DNA from 4 places in the Veillonella magna genome. Region 1 is predicted to be linked to each of the others. Evidence: riboswitches for the same ligand, from Rfam matches in the RefSeq annotation. Region 1 holds a riboswitch; each other region holds the start of a gene.
The links. A riboswitch is a leader RNA that binds a small molecule or an ion and turns the genes downstream of it on or off. The one in region 1 is predicted to bind S-adenosylmethionine.
Positions count from the first base shown of each region.

Region 1 (3,156 bases):
CGGGATATAACACATGTTTTGAAGGCCATTCATCAGGAAATGGAACTGGTTAAGAGAGGTGTATGTCGGATGAAAGAATTAACCTATTTTAACGGCGAATTTGTGGAACCCGGTGAAAAATGTGTAAGCATTGATGATCGCGGATATTGTTTTGGTGACGGTGTATATGAAGTGACCCGTGTATATAACGGTCGTTGCTTTGCCTTTTCCTATCATCAGGATCGATTGTATCGTTCCATGCGTGAAATGGATATTCCTGTAAAAATGCCGCCGGATGATTTACAGGAGCTCCATGAAATTATGATTGAGCAAAGCGGTATTACCGATGGCTACATTTATTTACAGATTACTCGTGGCGTGTCGCCGCGTCATCATGCGTATGATCGCTCCAAGCTGGAGCCGACCATGCTTATGTATATTCGCCCCATTGAAGAAGATTTGAGTAAGCTGGCAGCCGGCGTAAAAGCAATCAGCTTACCGGATGAACGTTGGCTTCATGTGGATATCAAGACATTGAATTTGATTCCGAATATTTTGGCGCAGACGAAAGCAGAAAAGAAATTTGCGTACTCCGCTATTTTATTCCGCGATGATGTATGCACCGAAGGGGCCACATCAAATGTGTTTGCTGTGAAGGACGGCATTTTGTATACGCATCCGGCGAATAATTTAATTCTGAAAGGGATTACCCGCCAGATGATTGTTACTAAAGTAGCTCCGTCATTAGGCGTTACGGTTATTGAAAAGGCATGCAGTCGCGAGTTTATTGAAAATGCGGACGAATTATTCTTTACGGATACTATCGGCGGGGTTATCCCGATTACTAAGCTTGATCGCAAGCCGGTAGGAAATGGTGAACCGGGCCCTGTGACTATGCGCCTTCGTGATGGGTATGAAAAATTGTTGCATGAAGGTATGGCATAAGCATGAGCGTTAGAACAATTACAGGGACGGCAGTCTTGCTGGCCGTAGCCCTGTTGGCGCAAGCGTTGCGTCTTTTTGTACCGATTCCCAATACAGTGAGCATGTTTCTCATCGGTACAATCGTAGGCCTAGCTATGGTTATGGCGACTTGGCGATACGGCACCACCTCGGGGTTAATCATCGCATGGGTGACACCGGTGGTAGCTTTTATGCAGGGAATGTTGCCTTTCATGCCATTTATTCCTATTGTGGGATTAGGTAGTAGCGTCTTTGTGCTGTTGGCCTATGTTATGAAAGGTCGTAATAGCATCTTGGCAGCTATGATCTGTGCGTTGGGTAAGGCAGCGGTATTGTACGGAGGCTTTACTATCCTGTTTATGGGGATACACATCGGTGGACCAATACGTACGGCAATTCTTTTTTCCATGGGATGGCCACAGCTGGTAACCGGGGTTTTGGCAGTACTCTTTGCTGCTCTTATCGATCGGCGTGTCGGTTAATCCTTGCGGCTCATGGCTGGTAACGATGGTGATTCAATCAATTACCATTGATGTTAATGCTATTGATGTTACTATGCAAACGATATGCATCCTGAACTGCCCTCAATTATTAGACGTTACGTCTAACGGTTGAGGGCAGTTTATCTCTTTGTGGGAGATTTTGTAAAGGCGGCTATCAAGAGTGTTCTTTTTGGCCGGATGGATATATGTATATTCATAGTTGCAAAGAAGGAATAAACATATGCAAAAAACAACAGACAAATAAAACGGATGACTATTGACAGTATACTTTAAGAATGATATGCTTTTATCACAGCAAAATTATATATGGTTCATCAAGAGTTGACTGAGGGACTGGCCCTATGAAGTCGCGGCAACCATCCGTAAGGAAACGGTGCCAATTCCAACAAAGCAAATGCTTTGGCAGATGAAGATTACGGTAGCTCTTCATTTGTGTGTGAAGAGTTTTTTTATTGCGTAAAAGGAGAGTGTTCACATGATTGAACTGACTCATATCAGTAAAGTCTACGACGGACCTAATAAGGTAACAGCACTCAAGGATATTAGCTTATCCATTAAGGAAGGCGAAATCTTTGGTGTTATCGGTCAATCCGGTGCCGGTAAATCCACGTTGATCCGTTGCATCAATATGCTGGAACGCCCTACATCAGGCTCTGTCTTGGTGGACGGTGTAGAAATGACAAAGTTGGACGGCAATGCACTACGCGAACAGCGTAAAAATATTGGGATGATTTTTCAACATTTTAATTTGTTGTCCTCCCGGACGGTATACGAAAACGTAGCATTTCCTTTGGAATTGCAGGGCATGAGCAAGGATGAAATTCGTCAACGCATTTTGCCTATTCTTGATATCGTAAAATTGAGTGATCGATTGGATAATTATCCGTCGCAACTATCCGGTGGTCAGAAGCAACGTGTTGGTATTGCACGCGCTTTGGCCAGCAATCCGAAGGTATTGCTTTGCGATGAAGCTACCTCGGCATTGGACCCGCAGACGACAAAATCCATCCTGGAATTGTTGAAGGATATTAATGAAAAGCTAAAGCTTACCATCGTTCTCATTACACATGAAATGCAGGTTATCAAAGAAATCTGCGATCGTGTAGCTGTTATCGAAGGGGGTATTATTATTGAAGAAGGTCCGGTATTGGATGTCTTTACCGCACCGAAAGAAAAAACAACCCGTGAATTTGTAGGCTCTATTATTAGTCACAAATTACCGGAAGAAGCATGGCGTCATCTAAATGTGCAAAAGGAGTGGCATGACGGCTTGTGCCCGCTTATCCGTTTGAACTTTACCGGTGACGTGACGGATGAACCGATTGTGGCCGGTATGATTCGTCGTTTCGGCCTTGATGTAAGTATTCTTTTCGGCGGTGTCGATTACATTCAGGATACCAGCTTTGGTCATTTGATTATTGTGTTGAACGGGTCCCGTGAAAGTGCAGAACAAGCAGTGGCGTACTTGGAAGGGCTTCCTATTAAAAGTGAGGTGATTGGCTATGTCGCAGCAAATCATTAATCTTTTGATTCAAGGCTTGGGCGAGACGCTGCAGATGACGGCGATTTCTACTATCGTGGCAATGATTGTGGGCATACCGTTAGGTGTTGTTTTGGTTATTACCGGGAAAGGTCATATTTTATCCAATAAGGCTGTTAACTCGACCTTAGGGGCGGTAGTAAATGCATTGCGCTCCATTCCGTTTATTAT
Region 1 is NZ_CAUGKU010000019.1:527-3,682, reverse strand. It holds gene dat (D-amino-acid transaminase) at 70-924, shown strand; gene Q5873_RS09050 (hypothetical protein) at 927-1,424, shown strand; SAM riboswitch class I at 1,754-1,858, shown strand; gene Q5873_RS09045 (methionine ABC transporter ATP-binding protein) at 1,921-2,967, shown strand; gene Q5873_RS09040 (methionine ABC transporter permease) at 2,948-3,156, shown strand, end outside.

Region 2 (3,156 bases), on a different contig from region 1:
TGGATTTGAGAAGACTCAGTTTTTTCCACTGATCTTCATCGGTAATTGCATTGCCCTCTTCGGTGGAAGCAAAGCCGCACTGTGGGCTGATACAAAGCTGTTCTTTAGGAACATACAGCGTTGCTTCGTTAATTCTTTCAATAATATCTTCTTCTTTTTCAAGATCTGCAAACTTAGAAGTAACCAAACCTAATACGACCTTCTGGTCTTTAATATGACGTAACGGCGTGAAGCCACCGGCACGGTCGGAATCGTATTCGAGGAAGAAACCGTCTACCTTGCAATGAGCAAAGAGAATCGGCGCGATTGGATCATAGCCGCCGGAGGAGAACCAAGTAGAGCGGAAATTACCGCGACAAATATGCATGGTCACCGTCAAATCAGCCGGCTTATCTTCCAATACTTTATTGATTACTTCCACGTACTTCTGACCTACTTTATCTACATCAATGCCGCGTGCTGCATAGGCCTTACGTTTTTCCGTATCACAGAATTCGCCCCATGACGTGTCATCTAGCTGTAAATAACGGCAGCCTGCGTCATAGAATGCATGTAATGCTTTTTTATATGCCTTGGCAATATCTTCAAAAATTTCATCTTCGCTGTTGTAGCAAGCCGGCAATGTAAAATGTTCGTTTCGCACACAACAAATCAAATGTAACATGGACGGTGAAGGAATTGTCATTTTAGCTACGGCGCGGTTATTCACGATAGCATTGAACTCTTTGAAATCCTCCACAAACGGATGATCTTCGAAATCGATCGTATCGGTAATCTCGATGGTTACCGCCTTCGGCTGATGAGATTTAAATTTTACCGACCATGCATCGGCCTTTACATGAGTAATCCCCTTGAGATTTTCAAGGAAATCAAGATGCCAGAAGCTACGACGATATTCACCATCCGTAACAGCCTTGAGGCCTACGGCCAATTCTTTATCGACCAACTTAGCAATTTCTTCGTTTTCTACCTTGCGAAGGCCGGCTTTATCGAGTGTACCGGCTTCAAAAGCCTGACGGGCTTCTTTAATTTCCGGCGTACGCAAAAAGCTGCCTACAATATCATAACGGAACGGTCCTTTTTCAATAGCTGTACTCATTGTCATCTCTCCTTTACCGGTAGTCCTGTGCTACCTTATACATTCGGTCTCTTTTCTCTCTACTTGGCAAATCACCTTGGTTAGCCAACCAGTGCCCCCTGTGCTCCTATTCCAACGGCTACAATAACACGCTTCTCATATTCCCTTATGCCTCAATACATATAAGGTATTAGCACTTAGAGAACGTAGGATACCTTACCTACCTTGCATTCCAATACAAGTATTGTCCACCAAATTACAAAGGGGTACTGCCGTCCAACGACAGATATAAAAAAAGCGTTATCCTCGCAGATAACGTCTGATAGCCATCATCTGCTAGGTCAAAGCCTACTGGAATTGGCACCTTGCCCGACTCAGGCAGGTTGCCGCAGCTTCACAGGGCCATTCCCTCCACTGCTCTTGATGATCTGTATGTAGTTGGTAATACAACGATGTATCACTGTTTCTACATGATACTGTATTTGAAAAATTTTGTCAAATTGTTTTGCCGTAAGGGAAGGATGGGGCGCGGTTGGTATCTTTTTATTTTTGCGAATCACTCTCCTCTATATAATATACACCATACATAAATTTATATTCTACAAAAATATTTACTTACACTCGTTACTCCCTTGACTTCCCTTTATCCCGTATTATAATTAACTTATAGGATATATTGATAACAAAACTCAATTCATCTATCTAATAGTAAAACAAAGAAACGATAACAGAAAAGGAGGGATTAGCAATGGGAGTGGCATTGCATAATTCACAAGACGTGTACAAAGACGCAGGGAGCAGCGTGATTTTTCTAATGCTCAAATTACATCGTAAGGACCAGCCGGCGGAAAAAGAGGTTATCGCCGATATGGCCGATCGCATTCAGGCGATTCAGCGTTCCATGAACATTCGCGCAGAACATGCAAATTTAAAAATCGCCTTTGGCTTCAGTAATGATGCATGGGAGTATCTCTTCCCCGGTGCCAAGAAGCCAAAAGAATTAGAAACCTTCCAAGAAATTAAAGGCGATCGCCACACGGCCGTATCTACCCCGGCGGACTTGTTCCTCCATCTTCGCGCTACCGACGAAGCTGTCGTATACGAAGTGTGCGACCAGATTATGGATTTTCTTCGCCCTGTAACCAATGTAGTCGACGAAACACATGGTTTCCGCTATTTTGAAGGCCGGGCTATTATCGGTTTCATTGATGGCACCGAAAATCCGGTAGGTGATGAAGCAGCCGAATGGGGTATCATCGGCGATGAAGATCCCAACTTTGCCGGCGGCTCTTATGCGTTCGCGCAAAAATATATCCACGATATGGATGCGTGGAAATCCTTACCGACGGACATGCAAGAGAAAGTCATCGGTCGCCGCAAGTTCAGCGACATCGAACTGGACGATGACGAAAAAGATCCACATGCTCACAACATCATCGCCCAAGATAATCGCGATGGTAAAGAACATAAAATTGTGCGCATGAACGTGCCGTTCTCTAGTCCCGGACAGAATGAAACCGGTACCTACTTCATCGGCTACGCCCGCTACTGGGATGTAACTAAACAAATGCTGACCAACATGTTTACGCAAAACGATAAACTTTTGGATTACAGCACGCCCGTTACCGGTGCCCTCTTCTTTATTCCTTCGCGAGACGTGCTTGATGCTATCGCCGAAGGAGAATTATAATACATAAAATATATTGCTAATAACTATTACTAGATAGCCAACACCTATCGGTCAGTAACTAAAAAAGTCCCGCCTAAATTAGGTCGGGACTTTTTTACTAACAGCCGTCTTGTATGATGTGACTCACAAAACTGCTTCATCCGCTACCATGCGAATTGCATGATATGTATTGCCTTTTGCTTTTGGACTTCCATTAAATGCTATTACCATCCCTAACACGTCCTTAAATAAAAGGACTTTCATCTCCGTCTGTCGAAATATATAAATGAAAGATAAAACTAAGTACATCATCTGTATAGGAGGTAGTAGTATGAACAGCATTGTAAAAAATGGGATTTCCTTCGGTACTGCCTTGGCATTAGTCATTAGCTATGCCAACTGGCATTCA
Region 2 is NZ_CAUGKU010000001.1:180,601-183,756, forward strand. It holds gene Q5873_RS00790 (AzlC family ABC transporter permease) at 1-29, opposite strand, end outside; gene Q5873_RS00795 (5-methyltetrahydropteroyltriglutamate--homocysteine S-methyltransferase) at 1-1,099, opposite strand, end outside; SAM riboswitch class I at 1,405-1,508, opposite strand; gene Q5873_RS00800 (Dyp-type peroxidase) at 1,827-2,768, shown strand; gene Q5873_RS00805 (hypothetical protein) at 3,079-3,156, shown strand, end outside.
Region 2: another riboswitch for S-adenosylmethionine. It lies ahead of Q5873_RS00795 (5-methyltetrahydropteroyltriglutamate--homocysteine S-methyltransferase); the one in region 1 lies ahead of Q5873_RS09045 (methionine ABC transporter ATP-binding protein).

Region 3 (3,156 bases), on a different contig from region 1:
ATAGGAAGCTCCGCCAACGGACAACAAATATGCCACTGCTTCACGTTGTCTCTTTTTTCGAGCCGGTATAGATTCCACGGTAAGAAATGACTCGGGATATAACCAAGCGACCTTAGGCCGCTCATAGCTTTTTAATTCTTTTTTATCAATGGTAAATAAGCGAAGTGCATCAGGATAGGAGCAAAGATAATGATGGCTGAGCCTTTTTGCGGTAGCCAGCATCTCCGGTGTAAACCAAGGTGTTTTATCGAGTACGGAGAGAATAGGCTTAACCGTAAAATTAAGAGCCACTGTTTCCGGCGCATAACCAACAATAATCCCCTCTTCTTTACCGCGCCCCAATGGTATGGCAACGCGCGTCCCAACGGGTATCACGCCAAGTGCATCCGGCACTTCATAAGTAAAGGGCTTGTTCAACTGTTTAGCCGGTCTATTGACAATAACTTCTGCTAATCGCACCGTAGCACCTCCTTAGTCACTTCTTTTGATTATACCATTTCCGTTAGTAATTGAAAAATGGATGCCTCACCATTCTCTATATTACAAGAAGGTAAAAGCATCCATTATTACATCTTCACTTAAGGTTTATGAATCAATCCTCAAGCTATCCAATTAAAGTCCTGCTTCCTGACGAAGGATATCCGCTTTGTCAGTTTCTTCCCAAGGAAGATCGATATCGGTACGACCGAAGTGACCGTATGCCGCCGTCTGACGATAAATCGGGCGAAGCAAGTTGAGCATTTCGATAATCCCTGCCGGGCGAAGGTCAAAATGTTTACGCACCAATTCTCCAATGCGTTCTTCGGAAATTTTACCGGTACCAAACGTTTCTACCATGATGGAAACCGGCTGTGCTACACCAATAGCATAGGCAATCTGAATTTCACATTTATCTGCCAAACCGGCAGCAACGATATTCTTTGCCACATAACGAGCCGCATAAGCAGCACTACGGTCAACCTTTGTAGGATCCTTACCGGAGAAAGCACCGCCACCGTGACGAGCCATACCACCATAGGTATCAACAATAATCTTACGACCTGTTAATCCTGCATCCCCCTGCGGTCCGCCAATAACAAAACGTCCCGTTGGGTTAATAAAGAATTTCGTATTTTCATCAACAAAGCCTTCCGGCAATACCGGGGCAATTACATACTTCTTCAAATCTGCTTCAATCTGTTCACGCGTTACTTCCGGACCATGCTGCGTAGAAATTACGATTGTTTCAATGCGCTTCGGTACACCGTCAACATATTCAACAGTTACCTGCGTTTTACCATCCGGACGAAGATAATTAAGAGTTCCATCTTTGCGCACCTTCGTCAACTGACGAGATAAACGATGAGCCAACGCAATCGGCATCGGCATGAATTCTTCGGTTTCATTAGTTGCATAACCGAACATCATACCTTGGTCGCCGGCACCAATTTTATCAAACTTATCCTGACCGCCTTGGCGGGTTTCCAAAGCTTCATCAACACCCATGGCAATATCGGCGGATTGTTCGTCAATAGCTACATTAACGCCGCAAGTATCGCAGTCAAATCCAAATTTAGCGCGAGTATATCCAATTTCACGGATTGTTTCACGAACAATATGATTAATGTCCACATAGCAATTTGTAGAAATTTCACCTACTACATGTACCTGTCCGGTTGTTACCAACGTTTCGCAAGCAACATGCGCAGTCGGATCTTTAGCTAAAATAGCATCCAATACCGCATCGGAAATCTGGTCAGCGATTTTATCAGGATGACCTTCCGTAACGGATTCGGACGTGAAAAATACGTGTTTTTCAGCCATTCATCTTACCTCCAATAAAAAAATTCCTCATCAATAAGATGAGGAACCTAAACCCCATCTTTCGGCTGTTACCGTCGGAATTAGCACCTTTTCTTCACAGAATGGTTGCTGTAGCTTCATTGGGCCTTTCCCTCCACTACTCTTGATGAGTCATATCATTTCTAATTTAACTGTAGTAACTTTTGTTACCTCGCATATTATACTACAAAAGTATGATTCTGCCAAGGCCACAATGTAATATATCTTTTTACTATAATTCAGCTACGGCTGCAATAATTCGCTTTGCCACATCTTGCTTACTCATAAGTGGCAGATTAGTAATCTGCTCACCAGGATAAATAAATGTAACTTCATTAGTATCCACATTAAAGCCAGCATTTTCCTTACTTACATCATTGGCTACAAGCATATCTAAGTTTTTATTACGCACTTTTGCACGGCCGTATTCGATAACGTCATTAGTTTCTGCTGCAAAACCAATAAGCTTTTGATGCGTTTTCTTCTCTCCCAGCCCCTTTAAGATATCCGGATTTTTTACCAAATCCAAAGACATATGCTCCATCTTTTTTATCTTTTGCTCTGCTGCCTCAGCCACGCGGAAATCCGCCACTGCGGCTGCCATAATAACCGCATCACACTCTTCATATACTGCTTCTACCTGTTGCTGCATATCACACGCCGACTGAACAGGCACAAACTGCACACCATACGGAACCTCAAGATGAGTCGGCGCCGATACCAAGATTGTACGCGCACCGGCTAACGCAGCCTGTTCGGCAATAGCATATCCCATTTTTCCGCTGGATTTATTACTAATGAATCGTACCGGATCAATAGCTTCCTGTGTGCCACCGGCTGTTACAACCACAGTTTTTCCTTTTAACAAATCTGTTTTCATAAGATGAAATTGTAACCATTTCACAATATCCACCGGTTCCGGTAATCGACCAATACCACTGGTTCCGCAAGCCAACGATCCGCTGGCAGCTTCTAATATATGGTACCCCAATTGACGCAATGTGTTCATATTGCGTTGCGTAATTGGATTCAAATACATATTTGTATTCATAGCCGGACAAAGAAAGACCGGTGCCTGTGTAGCCATAATTTGCGTAGTTAACATATCGTCCGCAATACCGGAGGCGATTTTACCGATTACATTAGCTGTTGCCGGAGCCACCACATAAGCATCTGCCCATGTAGCCAACGCAATGTGTTCGACATTCCAATCATGAACATCTTCAAACATCTTTACAGCTACCGGATGCCCACTAATCTCGCCGAAGGTCATAGGAGAAACAAATTTAGTAGCATTTTCCGTCATCACTACCTTTACTTCCGCCCCTAACTTAC
Region 3 is NZ_CAUGKU010000004.1:90,176-93,331, reverse strand. It holds gene priA (replication restart helicase PriA) at 1-459, opposite strand, end outside; gene metK (methionine adenosyltransferase) at 613-1,803, opposite strand; SAM riboswitch class I at 1,855-1,955, opposite strand; gene coaBC (bifunctional phosphopantothenoylcysteine decarboxylase/phosphopantothenate--cysteine ligase CoaBC) at 2,054-3,156, opposite strand, start outside.
Region 3: another riboswitch for S-adenosylmethionine. It lies ahead of metK (methionine adenosyltransferase); the one in region 1 lies ahead of Q5873_RS09045 (methionine ABC transporter ATP-binding protein).

Region 4 (3,156 bases), on a different contig from region 1:
GAATATAATCACTTTCTTTAAATGTATCGCGTATAGCATTCACTCCCATAACCCCCATCATGGCTGCCTGCAATGCATTGATTCCTTCATGCGGTGCTGCTGCCGCATGGGCCGCTTTTCCTTTATACTCGATAAGTTTGCCAATAAACCCATTGGATGTGGTGCCGAGATTCATTTCTCCTTGCGGAGTTTCTGCCGTTGCTACATGCATTTGCATCGCCATATCAATATCATCGAAAGCACCTTCATATATCAACTGTTGTTTACCGCCCAAATATTTAATCGTCCCTTCTTCACGAAGTTTACTCCGGTAATCAATTTCTACATATTCTTCGGCAGGTACCGCAAAAAGAACCACGTCACCTTTCAGCGATTCCATTACGCCGTCAGCCATAAGACCTTTCCCTACCGCTAACATGTTCGCAATCTGAATGTTATGACCACAGCAATGGGCTGCCCCCGTCAATGGATCTGCCGCCGGATGTTTCGGACACACGATAGCATCCAATTCGCCAATCATGGCTACCGTATAACCGGAAGCGCCGCCACTAAGGCGCGCCTTTAAACCGGTACGGCCATGTCCCGTCGTATATGTCAATCCCATTGCATCGAAAGCTCGTTGCACTTTGGACGATGTCTTATCCTCTTTATAGCCTAACTCCGGTTCTGCCATGATAGATGCCGCTATTTTCTTAAGTTCCGGAGCTGCATCTTCAATCGCACGGCATACACGTTCTTTTACTTCTTCCTTTGTTAATCGCGCCATAGTTCCCCTCCAATTCTTTTCCTACTACAATGCTATGTTCTATTATATGTGGATATTTGTCCATACGTCAACGCAAAAGTATATCAAATTTCTTCAAATCATCGGTAATCATTGAAATAAAAAAGAATACATTTCCCGCAACATGCTTGCCCTTACACGCTGCAGAAAATGTATCCTTTTAAAATTATCCTCATATGCCAAAAATAAATTTACCCTAGGCTCTCTAAGATATTTTGCAACATCGTATCAATATGCTACAAAGTACCAACTATGTTACAAAACATTAAATTAATTTCATTGACCAACGATATTACCACACAGGAATAATTACACCTTCAAATTCTTTATTGATAAAATCGCGTACATCGTCACTTTGGAAAATAGAAACGAATTTTTTGTACGTCGGATTATCTTTATCTTTTGCCCGCGTTGCCACAATATTCACATACGGACTGGTATCGCCTTCCACGGCAATACCGTCGCGCTTGCTGTTAAGTCCGGCAGAAATAGCAAAGCCTGCATTGATAACCGATGCATCCGTATCTTCCAACGAACGCGGTAATTGTGCCGCTTCCAGTTCGATAATTTGAATATGCTTCGGATTTTCTACAATATCCTGAGGTACGGCTTTTAACGGATCTTTCTTCGGATCCAATGTAATGAGCCCTTGCTTTTCCAATAGGATCAGGGCACGGCTACCATTTGTCGGATCATTGGGAATCGCAATCGTTCCTCCGTCGGGAATTTCGTTTAATGATTTGTATTTATGGGAATACACCGCCAACGGCGCCAAGTAGGTCGTTCCGATGCTAACCAAGCTCGTACCGTTCTTCGCATTAAATGCATCCATAAACGGTTTGTGCTGATACAGATTTACATCAATATCGCCGGTAGCCACCGCTTGGTCCGGTGTAATATAATCGGAAAATGTTTTTACATGAACTGTAAGCCCTTCCTTCTTAGCCTTTTCCACTACATATTCCATAATTTGTTCCGTGGAGCCCGGTGTAATTCCCACGGTAATTTCATTTTTTACTGCCGATGAATCGCTGCCACAACCGGCCAATGCACCACCCAAAACCAGTACGGCAGCTCCTAAAAGCGCACTCTTTTTAAACCATTGCCAAGAAAATTTCATACTATAATCCTCCTCTTATTTCTCAATACATATGCCCTCAGACGTTCCTTGCACTTGGCCGGTCTCTCACCTCCGGCCGAGCATTCTCTCTTCTCACTCAATATACATCATCAAGTTATTTCCAACTTTAGCAATGAGTAGTCGCTGATTCACTACATACCATTTTGCAGGCAGTCAACAAAAAAGCCCTCGTCTCGAAAGACAAGGGCTATCTACTCATTAGCTACCAATCATCTTTCGACATAATCATTACCGATACTATCGCTGGATTTGGCACCTTTCTCAAGGAGGGTTGCCGCAACGTCACCGGGCCAGTCCCTCAGCTGCTCTTGATGATTTCCTATTAAATTTGATGGGATTATATTATCACGATATAAATCAGATTGTCAACTACAAATTCTCATCATTACCTTCTCTCAATTTCTCAATAATTTTTCAACAGTTTTATAGCAGCATAAAACTACCTTCACTTTTACTCCAGACCGCACTCTTGACAACTTTTCTTATTAATGCTAGAATTTACGAGTAACATATATGGAGGATTACTCAAGAGGCTGAAGAGGACGGTTTGCTAAATCGTTAGGGCGGGTTACCGTCGCTAGGGTTCGAATCCCTAATCCTCCGCCACAAAGAACGCTGTGCTGCTTGCGGTATAGCGTTTTTTATTTTTTCATACCATCGCGCCATAACACATGGCGCGATTTATATATTTTTCAAAGGAGATGTAAGTATGAAGGAGCGCACACACATGAATGTCCCCATTGATGAACCACCGATGACACCTGCTGTATCCATAAGCATTATATTTACCTTATTTTTAGGGATGCTGTCCGCCATGGTTCCTTTTTCCATGGATATGTATTTGCCCGATTTACCTAAAGTGGCCACGGACTTTCACGCCAGCCCTTCACTGACGCAGTTAACCATCGGCGGCTTTATGATTGGCTCCGCCTTGGGCACACTCATTATCGGTCCTTTAAGTGACGGTCTCGGTCGCAAGCGCCCCCTGTGCGGAGGACTATTGATTTTTACGTTAGCCAGTATCGGCTGCATGTACGTCACATCCGTCTGGGAATTAATTGCACTTCGATTTGTACAAGGCCTTGCCGGTGCAGCTGGCATGATCAGTCCTCGCTCCATCAGTACGGATTTGGCCAAAGGGCCTGCTCTAACTAAATTATTGGCTGTCCTCATGTTTGTTAACGGTTTTGCCCCGGTGATTGCACCGCTTATCGGCGGACAAATTGTGCGC
Region 4 is NZ_CAUGKU010000020.1:1,039-4,194, forward strand. It holds gene Q5873_RS09235 (amidohydrolase) at 1-766, opposite strand, end outside; gene Q5873_RS09240 (MetQ/NlpA family ABC transporter substrate-binding protein) at 1,077-1,904, opposite strand; SAM riboswitch class I at 2,132-2,243, opposite strand; tRNA gene Q5873_RS09245 (tRNA-Ser) at 2,441-2,531, shown strand; gene Q5873_RS09250 (multidrug effflux MFS transporter) at 2,635-3,156, shown strand, end outside.
Region 4: another riboswitch for S-adenosylmethionine. It lies ahead of Q5873_RS09240 (MetQ/NlpA family ABC transporter substrate-binding protein); the one in region 1 lies ahead of Q5873_RS09045 (methionine ABC transporter ATP-binding protein).